Regions from separate parts of the Nocardioides thalensis genome, predicted to be linked through region 1. Evidence: riboswitches for the same ligand, from Rfam matches in the RefSeq annotation. Region 1 holds a riboswitch; the other holds the start of a gene.

Region 1 (7,216 bases):
TGATGGGGCGCGCGCTGCTGCGCGAGCCCGACCTGCTCCTGCGGATGCAGACTGGCGAGGTGACCTCCGGGATCTGCATCCACTGCAACCGCTGCATGCCGACGATCTACTCCGGCACCAGCTGCCCGGAGTGGGAGCCGGAGCGGGTCATCCCGGTCCCGGCGGTCACGGCGACCTGAGCAACACCCTTCCGCCGAACTAGAACCTGTTCTACATTGACCTGCATGTCGCAGGTCATCCCCGAGAAGCCCCTCCGCGTCGTCGTCTGGTCCACCGGCACGATCGGCCGGCACGCCATCGCCGGCGTCGACGCGCACCCCGACCTCGAGCTGGTCGGCGTGTGGACGTCGACGCCCGAGAAGCACGGCAAGGACGCCGGCGAGCTCGCCGGCCTCGGCCGCGAGCTCGGCGTCAAGGCGACCACCGACCGCGACGAGCTGGTCGCGCTCGCGCCCGACTGCATCGTGCACGGCGCGATGACCGACGACCGCGTCTTCGAGTCGATCGCCGACCTCACCGCGCTCATCCGCGACGGCGTCAACGTGGTGTCGAGCGGCCCGGTGATCCTGGTGCACCGCGACGGCACGCTGCCGGCGGAGATGATCGAGGAGATCGACGAGGCGGGCCGTCAGGGCAACGCCAGCCTCCACGTCAACGGCATCGACCCGGGCTTCGCCAACGACGTGCTGCCGCTGGTCATGACCTCGCTCTCGCAGCGGATCGACCACGTCAAGGTCAGCGAGATCGCCGACTACTCCACCTACTACCAGCCGGTCGTCATGAAGGACCTGTTCGGGTTCGGGCAGCCGATGGACGCCAAGCCGATGCTCTGGGAGCCCGGCATCCTCTCCACCGCGTGGGGCCCGGTGGTCCGCCTGATCGCCGCGGGCCTCGACGTCACCCTCGACGAGCCGCTCGTCGAGCACGTCGAGCGCCGGCCGGCCGGGCGCTCGATCTCCACCGCGTCGGTCGACATCGAGGAGGGGACGATGGGCTCGGTCCGCTTCCAGGTCGTCGGCACGGTCGACGGCGTCCCGCGGGTCACGCTGGAGCACGTCACCCGCACCGACGCAGCGAGCGACCCCGACTGGGCGCGGCCGCTCGAGGGCGACGGCTGCTACCGCGTCGAGATCGAGGGCGAGCCGATGATGAAGGTCGACTTCACCCACCACGGCGAGCACGGCGACCACAACGTGTCCGGGATGATCGTGACCGCCCAGCGCCTGATCAACGCGATCCCAGCCGTCGTCGCTGCGAAGCCCGGCCTCGTCACGCCGCTGGACCTGCCGCTGGTCACGGGTCGCGGTCTCGTCACCGGCACGGGAGGCGCCCGGTGAGCATCCTCGACCGCTTCACCCTCACCGACCACGTCGCGATCGTCACCGGCGCGGGCCGGGGCATCGGGGCGGCGACCGCGGTCGCGCTCGCGGAGGCCGGCGCCGACGTCGTCATCTCCTCCCGCACCGAGTCGCAGCTCCAGGAGGTGGCGGCCCGGGTCGAGGCGGTCGGCCGGCGTGCGGTCGTCGTACCCGCCAACCTCGCGCACACCGAGGAGGTCGCGGGCCTGGCGCAGCGTGCGTACGACGAGCTCGGCCGGCTCGACATCGTCGTCAACAACGTCGGCGGCACCATCCCCAACGCGTTCCTCGACACCGACGTCGCCTACCTCGAGGAGGCGTTCCACTTCAACGTCAGCACGGCGCACGCCCTCACCCGCGCCGCCGTGCCGCTGATGCTCGCGTCGATGGACACCGACGAGGAGCCTCGGCAGAAGTCGATCACGTCGATCAGCTCGATGATGGGCCGTACGGCGGACCGCGGCTACGTCGCCTACGGCACGGCCAAGGCGGCGCTGGCCCACTGGAGCCGGCTCGCCGCCACCGACCTCGCGCCGCGGATCCGGGTCAACGGCATCTACGTCGGCTCGGTGCTGACGAGCGCGCTCGAGTTCGTCGCCGGCGTGCCCGAGGTGCGCGACGAGATGGAGGGCAAGACGCCGCTCGGCCGGCTCGGCGAGCCGGAGGACATCGCGGCCGCGGTGGTCTACCTGTCCTCGCGAGCGGGCCAGTTCCTCACCGGCAAGATGCTCGAGGTCGACGGCGGCATCCAGGTGCCCAACCTCGACCTCAAGCTCCCCGACCTCCAGCCCACGGAGTCGCCGGAACCGGTCGGCCCCTAAGGTCGGCCGGGTGACATCAGGAGGAGTCAGCACCGCCCACGCCGTCTCGCCCGACTCCGGCGAGCACTGGACAGCCGAAGGCGCGTGGCAGGTCGCGCCCGGGATCCACCGGATCCCGCTGCCGCTGCCGATGGACGGACTCCGTGCGATCAACGTCTACGTCGTCGAGAGCGACGACGGGCTGACGCTCATCGACGGCGGCTGGGCGATCCCGGTCGCGCGGGAGCTGCTCGACAGCTGCCTGCGCTCGATCGGCTCGGGCTTCGGCGACATCCGGCGGTTCCTCGTCACCCACGTGCACCGCGACCACTTCACGATGGCGAGCGTGCTCGGTCAGGAGTACGGCGCCGAGGTTGCCCTCGGTGAGGGCGAGAAGCCCGCACTGGAGCTGCTCCAGGCCTCCGGGCGCGGCGAGGTCACGGAGAACCCGTTCGCGGTCGTGCTGCGCTCCGCGGGTGCGGCCGACGTCGCCGAGGCCTGGACCGCCGGCCGGACCGACGCCGACCTGCCCGACCCGAAGGACTGGCAGTTCCCCGACACGTGGCTCGCCGGCGATCACGAGGTCGTCGTCGGGCGCCGCACGATCGACGCGGTGCACACCCCCGGCCACACGCCGGGGCACTACGTCTTCGCCGACCGGGCCGACGGGCTGCTGTTCGCCGGCGACCACGTGCTGCCCACGATCACGCCGTCGATCGGCTTCACCGTCCCGGCGGAGCCCGACCCGCTCGGGCACTTCATGGCCTCGCTGACCAAGGTGCGGTCGCTGCCCGACCTGCGGATCCTGCCGGCCCACGGGCCGGTCGCGCCGTCCTCGCACGCGCGCGTCGACGAGCTGCTCGCCCACCACGAGGACCGGCTGGTGCGCTGCCGGGAGTCGCTGCGCCGGCGCGGTCCGTCGTACGCCGCCGTCGTGGCCACCGACCTGGGCTGGACCCGCCACGAGCGGTCCTACGACGAGCTCGACCTCTTCAACCGGGGCATGGCGGCGATGGAGACCAAGGCCCACCTCGACCTGCTCGTCGCCCGCGGCGAGGCGGTCGCGGACGAGACCGCCGACGGGGTCGTCTACCGAGCGCATTAGTCTGGGAGCACAAGACAGGGGAGCCCGCTGTGCGGGCTGAGAGTGCGGAACCGCCGCAGACCCTCCGAACCTGATCCGGCTAGCACCGGCGAAGGGAGTCAGCATGAAGACCATTGCGTCTGCAGTCCTCGCGTCCACGTTCCTCCTGGGCGCGTGCTCGCTGAGCGGCGAGAACGATCGGGCCGAGGACGAGGCCGGCGGCAGCACGCCCGACTCGCCCGCCGGCACGGGCGAGGTCGTGCTCGTCACGCACGACTCGTTCTCGCTGCCGAAGAAGCTGGTGGCGAGGTTCGAGCAGGAGACCGGCTACACGCTGGTGCAGTCGCCCGCCGGCGACGGCGGCGAGCTCACCAACAAGCTGGTGCTCACGAAGGGCGACCCGCTCGGCGACGTCGCGTTCGGCATCGACAACACCTTCGCGTCGCGCGCACTCGACCAGGGCGTGTTCACGCCGTACGCGCCGGAGCTGCCCGAGGGCGCCGAGGACGAGCGGCTGCCCGGCGACGTCGAGGGCGCGCTGACGCCGATCGACCACGCGTCGGTCTGCGTCAACGTCGACGAGAAGTGGTTCGCCGACGAGGGCCTCGAGCCGCCGGCGACGTTCGAGGATCTCGCCGACCCGGCCTACGAGGATCTCTTCGTGACCCCCGGCGCGACCACGAGCACGCCCGGCCTGGCCTTCATGCTCGCCACGATCGGCCACTTCGGCGACGACTGGCTCGGCTACTGGGAGGACCTGCTGGCCAATGGTGCGAAGGTCGTGAAGGGCTGGGAGGACGCCTACTACGTCGACTTCACGTTCTCCGGCGGCGACCGGCCGATCGTGCTGTCCTACGACTCCTCCCCGGCCTTCACCGTGCCGAAGGGCGGCGGCGACAGCACCACGAGCGCGCTGCTCGACACCTGCTTCGAGCAGGTCGAGTACGCCGGCGTGCTCGAGGGTGCCGCCAACCCGGAGGGCGCGCAGGCCGTCGTCGACTGGCTGCTGAGCCCCGAGGTGCAGGCGGCGCTCCCGACGAGCATGTACGTCTTCCCCGTCGACGACTCGGCGCGGCTCCCGAAGGACTGGGCCGCGCACGCCGTACAGCCGGAGGAGACGGAGGAGGTCGACCCGGCGGAGGTCGCCTCGATGCGCCAGGAGTGGCTGCAGGAATGGACCGACGTCGTCACCCGGTGAGCCGTCCGGTGGTTGAGGTGCGAGGAGCGCTAGCGACGAGCCTCGAAACCTCCGGACGTGGTCTGGAGAAGGTGGTGTCGCCCGTGGCGGCCCGGATCCGCGGGAACCCGCCGGCCGGGCTTGCTCGCTCCGCCGCGCGGCGGCGCTCCGTGGCTGCGCGCCGCGGGGGTCGGGGCGCCGGCGCGTCGTCGCGAAATCGCCCGGCCGTCGGGTTCCGTCGGATCCGGGCCGGCGCGTTCGCATGATGCGCCGGGTTGCCTTCGTCGCGCTGGCGCTCGTGCCGGTGGCGGTGTTCGCCGTGTTCTTCGTGCTGCCGGTGGCGGGGATGCTGGAGCGCGGGCTGTGGGTGGACGGGCGGTTCGAGCCGGGTGCGGTCGTCGACGTGCTGGCGCGGCCGCGCACCGGCCGGGTCGTGTGGTTCACGGTCTGGACGAGTGCCACGGCGACAGCGGTGTCCGTGGCACTGGGGCTCCCGGCGGCGTACGTGCTGCACCGGTTGTCGTTCCCGGGGCGTGGCCTGGTGCGGGCGCTGATGCTGGTGCCGTTCGTGCTGCCGACGGTGGTCGTCGGCGTGGCGATGCGTGAGCTGCTCGGTGAGTCCGGCCCGCTGGGCTTCCTCGGTCTCGACGGCACGCCGGCGGCGATCATCGCGGGTCTGGTGTTCTTCAACGTGGCCGTCGTGATCCGGACGGCGGGCGTCGCGTGGGAGGGCCTCGACCGGCGGCCCGCCGACGCCGCGGCCGCCCTCGGCGCGACGCCGCGGCAGGTGCTGTGGACGGTCACCCTGCCGGCGCTTCGTCCGGCGATCGTCTCGGCGGCGAGCGTGGTGTTCCTGTTCTGCGCGACCGCGTTCGGCGTGGTGCTGACGCTCGGCGGGGTGCGCTACGCGTCGGTCGAGACCGAGATCTACCTGCTCACCACCCAGCTGCTCGACCTGCCCGCCGCGGCGGCCTTGTCGCTCGTGCAGCTGCTCGCGGTCGTCGCGCTCCTCGTGCTCGCCGGCCGGCTGCGGGCCGTGCCGGACCCGACCGTACGGCGCGCGCTGGCGGCTCCGGCGCGTCCGCGGGCGTCGGACCTGCCCGCGGTGCTCGTCACCGCCGTCACCCTGGTCGCCGTCGCCGCGCCGATCGCCGGGCTGGTGCTCGGGTCCGTGCGCGACGACGGCCGCTGGACGCTCGCGTTCTACCGGGCGATGACGGGCACGGGGGAGGACGTCGGCGGCGGGCTCGGCGACGGGCTGTTCCGGGTGCCGGTCACCGAGGCGCTCACCAACTCGCTGCGGATCGCCGTCGACGCCACCTGGATGTCGTTGCTGCTCGGGCTGGTCGTCGCGTTCGTGGTCACGCGCCGCGTGCGCACCCGCACCGGTCGCACCGCGCGCGGTGCGCTCGACGCGCTGTTCATGCTGCCGCTCGGGGTCTCGGCGGTGACGCTCGGCTTCGGCTTCCTGATCACCCTCGACGAGCCGCCGCTCGACCTGCGGTCGAGCCCGCTGCTCGTGCCGGTCGTGCAGGCGCTGGTCGCGCTGCCGATCGTGGTGCGCACCCTGGTGCCGGTGCTCGGCGGCATCGACGACCGGCAGCGCCAGGCCGCCGCGTCGCTCGGCGCCGGCCCGCTGCGCGCCGTACTCACGGTGGACCTGCCGGTCGTGTGGCGGCCGCTGCTCGCCGCGGCGGGCTTCTGCTTCGCGGTGTCGCTCGGGGAGTTCGGCGCGACGTCGTTCATCGTGCGGCCGGAGGTCCCGACGCTGCCGGTGGTGATCTTCCGTCTCATCGGCCAGCCCGGCGAGCTCAACTACGGCACCGCGATGGCCGCGTCCGTCGTGCTCGCCGCCGTGACCGCGCTGGTGGTGCTCCTCGTCGAGCGGGTCCGGGTGCCGGGGGTGGGCACGTGGTGACGGCTGCTCTCGAGGTCTCGTCGGCCTCGGTGTCCTTCGACGGCGTGCGCGCCGTCGACGACGTGAGCCTGAGCCTGCCCGACGGCGAGGTGCTGGCCGTGGTCGGGCCGTCCGGGTGCGGGAAGTCGTCGCTGCTCCGCGCCGTCGCGGGCCTCGAGCCGTTGTCGTCGGGACGGGTCTCCTGGGCCGGGCAGGACCTCGCCGGCGTCCCGACGCACCGCCGCGGCTTCGCGCTGATGTTCCAGGACGGCCAGCTCTTCGACCACCTGACGGTGGCGCGCAACGTCGCCTACGCCCTGCGGCTGCGGCGCGTCTCCCGCGCGGAGACGGCGACCCGGGTCGAGGAACTGCTCGAGCTCGTCGGACTCGGCGGGTACGGCGCCCGCCTGCCCCGCACGCTCTCCGGCGGGGAGCGGCAGCGGGTCGCGCTCGCCCGGTCGCTCGCTGCCGAGCCCCGGCTGCTCCTGCTCGACGAGCCGCTCAGCGCCCTCGACGCCGGGCTGCGCACGCGGCTCGCCGCCGACCTGCGCCGGATCCTCCGCGAGGCCGGCACCACCGCGCTGCTCGTCACCCACGACCAGGAGGAGGCGTTCACGATCGCCGACCGGCTGGCGGTGATGCGCGCCGGCCGCGTCGTACAGCAGGGCACCACCGCCGAGGTGTGGGCTGCCCCCGCCGACCCCGAGACCGCCCTCTTCCTCGGCTACGCCGCGGTGCTGGAGGGGCCGGCCGCTGATCGCCTGATGTCGAATCCGCCCTCATGGTCCGCCGAATCGTCATCGGTGGTTCGCGCGCCGACCACCACGTCCGACTCGACCGACCATGAGGGCGGACTCGGCGAACCATCAGGCACAACTCGACGGGTCGCCGTACGGCGCT
Region 2 (7,216 bases), 3.4 Mb from region 1:
GCGCCTGCAGCCCGCGCGTCCGCCGCGTTGGCCGCGGTGATCCCGCCGAGCGCGAAGACCGGCACCGCGTGGCCGGCGTACGTCGACGGCGGCAAGGGTGGCCCATGGCCGGGCTTGCTCCGCGTCGGCGCGTACGGCGACAGCGTGGCGTAGGTGGCGCCGACGGCCCGCGTGACGTCGTCCGCCGAGTGGCAGGAGCGACCGACCAGCGCGCCGCCGCCTCCGCCTGCGCCGGTCGGCGCGGCCGAGGCCGGGAGGTGCACGCCGGCGGCGCCGGGCAGCGGGCGGTGCGCCGAGATCACCGTCAGGCCGACCGCCGCGGCTTCGGCGGCGATGAGCGCCCGGTGCGTGTCGGGCAGGTCCAGCTCGCGCACGACGACGTGGGTCAGACCCGCTGCGGCGCACTCCTCCAGCGTGCGCACCAGGGGCCGGCCCAGGCGCAGCTGCGAGCGGTCGGTGAGCAGCAGCAACCGCGGCAGCCCGCCGCTCATGCGATCCTCCCGGTCATCGGGCTGGACGCGCGCGCCTGCGCGCGCCGCGGGATCCGGCCGGCCCGCCGTGCGGCGTGGCCGGCGTCGACCGCGAGGCGCAGCGCGCCCGCCATCGTGACGGGGTCGTCGGCCCGGGTCACCGCGGTGGCGGCCAGCACGGCGTCGCAGCCGAGCTCCATCGCGAGCGCGACGTCGCTCGCGGTGCCGATGCCGGCGTCGAGCACCACCGGCACCGCAACCGCGGCGACCACCGACTCGATCGCGTGCGGGTCGAGCACGCCGAGACCGGAGCCGATCGGAGAGCCGAGCGGCATCACCGCGGCACAGCCCGCGTCCTCGAGCCGGCGGGCCAGGACCGGGTCGGCGGGCGCATAGGGCAGCACCGTGAACCCCCGGCGCACCAGCTGCTCCGCGGCCTCGAGCAGGCCGACCGCGTCCGGCAACAGCGACGTCTCGTCGCCGATCACCTCGAGCTTCACCCAGTCGGTCCCGAGCGCTTCGCGGGCGAGCTCGGCGGTGAGCACGGCCTCGCGGGCGGTCAGGCAGCCGGCCGTGTTGGGCAGCAGCGGCACGCGGGCGGCACGCAGCAGGTCGAGCAGGCCGCCCTCGCCGCGGCTGGAGGTGCGCCGTACCGACACCGTCACCAGGCCGGGTGCGGCCGCCGCGAGCACCGGCTCCAGGAGCGACAGGTGCGGCAGCCCGCCCGTGCCCAGCAGCAGCCGCGACGAGAGCTCGCGACCGGCGACCGTCAGATTCGTCATCCGCCCTGCACCGCCGTCACGATCTCGACGGTGTCGCCCGCGGCCAGCGGGTGGCGGGGCCAGTCGCCGCGCGGCACGACCTCGTCGTTGACCGCGACGGCGATGCCGTGCGGTCGCGGGTCGTCCAAGCGTGCTGCGAGCAGGTCGGCGACGGTGCCGGCGAAGTCCTGCGGTGAGCCGTTGACGGTGATGGTCATGGCGCTCCTCGAAGGGGTGGGGATGCGGTGGTGAAGCGACCCGGGTCGACCGCGGGGTCGACGAGGCCGGACTCGAGGTGGTCGGCGACGAGGCGGGCGACCAGCGGCGCGAGCAGCACTCCGTGGCGGTAGAGCCCGGCGGCCAGCACGACGCCGTCGTCGCCGGCCGGACCGACCAGGGGCAGGTTGTCGGGGGTGCCGGGCCGGTCGCGCGCGGTGACCTCGACCAGCTCGGCCCGGTCCAGGGCGGGCCAGAGCTCGCGCGCGGCCGCGAGCAGCCGCAGCACCCCGCCGCCCGTCACGACCGGCGGCTCGTCGTGCTCCTCGCTCGTCGCACCGACGACGACCTCGACGGCGCCGGGACCGGGCCGGGGCACGACGTACGCCGGCTCACCGCGCACCCAGCCCCGCACGGTGCGCGTCGGCGGGTCGGTCGACCGCAGCCGCAGGATCTCGCCGCGGACACCGCGCACAAGCGAGGTGTACGGCGCGGGGAGCCGGCTGCCCGTCGCGACGACGGCGACGTCGGCTAGGTCGGTGAGGTCGACGCCCGCGGGTGCGGTGGGGCCTACGGGCACCCGCTCGAGCAGCGCCCGCACGACCGCCCGTGGGTCGACGCTGAGGTCGTCGGCCAGCAGCGCCCCGCCGGCGACGCGCCCGACCGACGGCTCGAGCGCCGAGATCGCGCGCCGGTCGAGCAGGTCCACCCTTCGCCCGTGCCGCGCGAGCAGCGCCACCTGCCGCTCGACCTGCTGGAGGTCCCCGGCGTCGTACCCGACGAGCAGCGTGCCGGCTGCCCCGAGCGGCACGCCGAGCCGCGCCGCGAACGCAGGCCACAGCTCCAGCGAGGCGAGGCCCAGCCGCAGCAGGTCGTCCTCGCCGTGCCAGGCCTCGGCCGACGGGCTGAGCATGCCGGCGGCGGCGTACGACGCGCCGCTGCCGGGCGCGGGGTCGACGACCTGCACCGCGTGGCCGCGCTGCAGCAGCTCGTCGGCCACCGCGAGGCCGACGACCCCGGCTCCGAGGACGGTGATCCGCACCGGCTCAGCCGATCGCCGCGACGAGCTCCTTGGCTGCTGACACGGGATCGGGTTGTCGCCAGACGGCGCCGATCACGGCGACGCCGTGGGCACCGGCGGCGACGACGTCGGCCGCGGTGCGAGGCTCGATGCCGCCGATCGCCACCAGCGGCAGCACGCCGGCCGCCGCCGTCACCGCGGCGACGCCGAGCGGGTCCGGGAGCCCGGCCTTGCTGGTGCTGGCACCGACCGGTCCGAAGCCGGCGTAGTCGGCGCCGCCGCCGGCGGCCGCCTCCACGTCGGCGCGCGAGCGGCAGGTCGCGCCGATCAGCAGGTCAGGCGCGACGCGGCGCGCGGCGGCGACGTCGAGGTCGGTGGCGCCGAGGTGGACGCCGTCCGCGCCCGCGGCGAGCGCGACGTCGAGCCGGTCGTTGACGATGACGACCGCGCCGCCCGGCCGCACGTCGCGGACCACCCGCTCGGTGAGCGCCGTCAGCGCGCGGCCGTCAAGGTCCTTGGCGCGGACCTGGAAGCCGTCGACGCCCGCCTCGACGAGGGCGGGCAGCAGGGACAGGTCGTCTGCCGCGGACAGGATGCAGTGGACCCGAGGGACAGAGATTCGCTTCACGATCAGCCTTCCTTCGCCGGCATGACCCGGATCAGGTGTGACGGTCGGAGCGGCCCCAGCTCCCTCTCAGCCCGCTGCCGCGGACTCCCGTGGTTTATTGGTGCCCGACGTTAGCAGACGTCGCCGTACGGCGAGAGCGGCCGCGCGCCCCGCGCGGTTGGCGCCGATCGTGCTGGCGGACGGGCCGTAGCCCACGAGCTGCACCCGCGGGTCGGCCGCGGCGGTGGTGGCCGTCTGCACGTCGCGACCGCCGGGCAGGAGCGCGATCCCGCCGTACTCGCTGCGCAGGTGCAGGGGCGCCAGGTGGGCGACCGCGGGCCGGAAGCCGGTGGCCCACAGGATCGCGTCGACCGGCTCGAAGGCGCCGTCGTCCCAGCGCACGCCGCCGGGCTCGATCCGCTCGAACATCGGGTGCCGCCGGTAGGCGCCGAGCGCCTCGGCGAGGCGCTCCTGCGGGCGGAGGGCGAGGCCGGTGACGCTGACGACGCTCGCCGGCGGCAGTCCCTTGCTGACGCGCTGCTCGACCAGGCGGATCGCGGCACGGCCGTCGATCTCGCCGCCGTCGCGCCACACGGGCTCGCGGCGGGTCACCCACAGGGTGTCGGTGACGGGCGCCAGCTCACCGAGGAACTGCACGGCGCTCGCGCCGCCGCCGACCACGACCACCCGCTTGCCCCGGAAGTGCTCGGCGCCCGGGTAGTCGGCGGTGTGCCACTGCTCGCCGCCGAACGTCTCGATGCCCGGGTAGTGCGGCACGAACGGCCGGGTCCAGGTGCCGGTGGCATTGACGAGGGTGCGGGAGGCCCAGCTCCGGTCACCCGCGCGCACGACGAGGAGGTCACCCTCGCTCTCGACGCGGTCCACCCGCACCGGGCGCAGCACCGGCAGGTCGTGGTCGCGCTCGTAGCGGGCGAACCAGTCCGGCACGACGCGGTTGGCGCGGTCGCGCGAGCCGCCGGGCGCCGGCGCGTCGGGCAGGTCGGCGACGCCGTGCACGTCGGCCATCGTGAGCGAGTCCCAGCGGTGCTGCCACGCGCCGCCCGGCCGGTCGTCGCCGTCGAGGACGACGTGGTCGATCCCCAGCCGCTTGAGGTGGTACGACGCGGAGAGACCGGCCTGGCCGGCCCCGATCACGATCGCGTCGTAGACGTGCACGAGGACCCAACGCCGGGCAGGGCCGATCCATGCCCGCGGCCGCCGCGGTCGGCCCGACGTACCTGACGTACTGGTCGAAAAACAGCCGCGAAAAACGCCAAAGCGTCAGGTGCGTCGTGCCGACGATCACGAAGCCAACTGGCCTATGGGGTGCCGCGCTCCGCGACCGCCGCCCGCACCGCGTCGTGGTCGTTCGCGCCCGTCAGCGCCAGCGCCCACAGCAGCAGGCGGGCCTTGACCGGCGGCAGCCAACCGGCGCCGATCGCACCGCGGGCGACCAGGTCGACCTCGGAGCCGGGATAGCCGTACATGGCGCGGCCGGTCGGCCCGGAGCCGGTGCGGGACGCGAAGACCACCGGTACGTCGGCCGCGAGCCGGCCGACCGCCTCGGCCATGCGTGGCGACACGTGGCCCGCGCCGAAGCCCGCCACCACGACGCCGTCGACGTCCTCGGCGCGCAGCCGGTCGAGGAGGTAGCCGTCGTCGCCGAGGTACGTCGCCACCAGCGGCACCCGCGGGTCGTCGGCCCCCCGAACGTTCCCCAGCCGAAGCGGCGCCAGGCGGCCGACCGGGACGCCGTACACGACCTCCGCCTCGACGCAGCGACCGATCGGGCCGAACACCGGTGACCGGAACGCGCTGGTCGACATCGAGTCGGTCTTGGCGACCCAGCGCGCGTGGTGGATCTCGTCGTCGAACGCCACGAGCACGCCGCGGCCCCGCGACGCCGGCGACACAGCGCAGCGCACGGCAGTCAGCAGGTTGGCCGGTCCGTCGGCGCCGGCGGCCTGTGGCGAGCGCATCGCTCCCGTCACGACCAGCGGCTCGGGGTGGTCCCAGAACAGGTCGAGCAGGAAGGCGGACTCCTCCAGGGTGTCGGTGCCCTGGGTGATCACGACGCCCGCCGCGCCGCCGTCGACCGCGGCCCGCGCCCACGCGAGCGCGCGCATGATCGTCGGCTCGTCCAGCGACGGGCTCGGCAGCATCGCGAGGGTCTCGGCACGCACCTCCGCCGCGTCCGCAAGGCCGGGCACCGCGTCGACGAGGGACTCCCCGGTCAGGGTCGGCACCACCGCGCCGCCGGAGGGCTCCGCCGAGGTCATCGCGATGGTCCCGCCGAGCGCGCCGATCGCCACGTGGTGCCGTGTCACCCGCCCAGCATCTCGCACCGGGTGTCGGCGGCGCGTGGGAGCCTGAGGACATGCAGGACATGCGGGACTCCGGCCCCGGCCGGATGGGCGGCACCCCTGAGCGCCCGGCGCGCTTCTTCCGTGACGCAGCGGAGTTCGGCGCCTGGCTGGCGGCGAACCACGACACCGAGACCGAGCTCTGGATGGGGCTCTACAAGAAGCACGTGCCCGACCACGGCCTGACCTGGAAGGACGCCGTGCCCGAGGCGCTGTGCTGGGGCTGGATCGACTCGGTCGCCCAGCGCATCGACGACGACTCGGTGCGCCAGCGGTGGACACCGCGCAAGCGCACCAGCAACTGGAGCAAGGTCAACCTGGCGCTGGTCGAGCAGCTGATCGCCGAGGGCCGGATGCAACCGAGCGGCCTCGCGATCTACGAGCAGCGGCGGCAGGCGCCGGCGCCCTACACCCACGAGGTCGACGGGGAGCTGGCGTTCCCCGACGACTACGCCGCGCAGCTCGCCGCAGTCCCGCCCGCCACGGCGTTCTGGGAGGCGGCGACGCCGTCCTACCGCAAGCTCTGCGTCAACTGGGTGATGAGCGCCAAGCAGCAGGCGACCCGCGACCGCCGGATGACCCAGCTCGTCGAGTGCCACGCCGCGGGCGAGATCATCCCGGGCCAGCGCTACGGCGAGACGCCCCGGTGGGTCGAACGCGCAGCGGAGGCCGCGCGGTCCGCGCGCAGCTGAGCCCTACCCCGCAGCCAGCTCGGCGAGGCGCTTGAGCAGCCGCTGCTCCTCGTCATCGGTCAGGGGTACGCCGAGCTCGTGCAGCCAGTCCGCCACCTCACCGCCGGCGAGCTCCCTGTGCTCCGTGGGCTCGCCCTCGCGGCGGATCGTGACCGCATCGCTGCTCAGGCTGACGTGGCGGTCGGCCTCGAGCTTGGTGAGCCGCAGCCCGGCGCGGAAGTGCGAGGTCGGCAGGGTGCTGGTGAAGTGGTGGCCCATCACCAGGTCGTCCGGCACGACGGCCGCCTCGTCGGTCGTGTGCATCGTCTCCCACGCGCCCTGGTGCCACCGTGAGAGCTGCCAGCCCAGCGGGGTCTCGCTCATCCGGAACCGGTGGCCGCGCTGGGTCACCTCGGCGCCGTCGACGAGCTCGATCGGCCGCACGATGCTGAGCCCGAAGCCGGGGTCGCACATCACCCGCCGGCCGTCGATGGTCACGAACACGACGCAGTGCGTGCGCGCCGACGCGGTCGGCGCACCCACCCGGCCCAGTTGCCGGCTGACGTCGTAGCCCAGGCGCTCGAGCGCCGCGGCCAGCAGGGTGCCGTGCTCGAAGCAGTAGCCCCCGCGGCCGCGGCCGACGAACTTCTCGGCCACCGCGTCGAGCAGCACGCCGGGGTGCTGCTCGAGCAGCACGTCGATGTTGTCGAACGTGAACGTCCGCAGGTGCGCCTCGTGCAGCTCGTCGAGCGCGGCCCGCGAGGGCGGCTTCGCCTCGACCCCGATCCGCGCGAGATAGCCGTCGAGGTCGAGGCGCTGCACCTGCCAGAGGTCGTCGGTCATGGGGCAAGTAGACACCTCGCCACCGACCGAGGTCACCGACCGAGGGCGACCTCCTCGTCGAGCCGCGCCAGCTTCTGCGGGTTGCGCATCGCGAACAATCGCGTGATGCGCCCTTCGTCCACGAGGATGCTGACGACAGTCGTGCCGACCGGTTCGGGGCCGGACATCCGCATCGCCGGGGCACCGTTGACCCACAGCATCTCGATCGTGACCTCGTCGGCGTACTGCCGGAAGTGCGAGAGGAACGCCGCGATCTTGCCCGCG

What was found. Region 1 has a riboswitch for thiamine pyrophosphate ahead of HNR19_RS00760 (thiamine ABC transporter substrate-binding protein). Riboswitches for the same ligand answer to the same signal wherever they lie in the genome.
Region 2: it holds a riboswitch for thiamine pyrophosphate, as region 1 does, so the genes downstream of both, HNR19_RS17190 (thiamine phosphate synthase) here and HNR19_RS00760 (thiamine ABC transporter substrate-binding protein) in region 1, are expected to answer to the same signal.

What each region holds. Positions count from the first base shown of each region.
Region 1 covers NZ_JACCFP010000001.1:151,600-158,815, forward strand. Annotated here, with positions in the region: gene HNR19_RS00740 (oxidoreductase) at 1-179, shown strand, start outside; gene HNR19_RS00745 (NAD(P)H-dependent amine dehydrogenase family protein) at 225-1,337, shown strand; gene HNR19_RS00750 (SDR family oxidoreductase) at 1,334-2,179, shown strand; gene HNR19_RS00755 (MBL fold metallo-hydrolase) at 2,190-3,263, shown strand; TPP riboswitch at 3,270-3,377, shown strand; gene HNR19_RS00760 (thiamine ABC transporter substrate-binding protein) at 3,367-4,440, shown strand; gene HNR19_RS00765 (ABC transporter permease) at 4,685-6,337, shown strand; gene HNR19_RS00770 (ABC transporter ATP-binding protein) at 6,331-7,216, shown strand, end outside.
Region 2 covers NZ_JACCFP010000001.1:3,532,531-3,539,746, forward strand. Annotated here, with positions in the region: gene HNR19_RS17170 (thiamine phosphate synthase) at 1-491, opposite strand, end outside; gene HNR19_RS17175 (thiazole synthase) at 488-1,252, opposite strand; gene thiS (sulfur carrier protein ThiS) at 1,249-1,449, opposite strand; gene HNR19_RS17185 (FAD-dependent oxidoreductase) at 1,446-2,489, opposite strand; gene HNR19_RS17190 (thiamine phosphate synthase) at 2,494-3,096, opposite strand; TPP riboswitch at 3,088-3,197, opposite strand; gene HNR19_RS17195 (NAD(P)-binding domain-containing protein) at 3,163-4,251, opposite strand; gene HNR19_RS17200 (asparaginase) at 4,395-5,402, opposite strand; gene HNR19_RS17205 (YdeI/OmpD-associated family protein) at 5,453-6,130, shown strand; gene HNR19_RS17210 (arylamine N-acetyltransferase family protein) at 6,134-6,952, opposite strand; gene HNR19_RS17215 (RNA polymerase sigma-70 factor) at 6,985-7,216, opposite strand, start outside.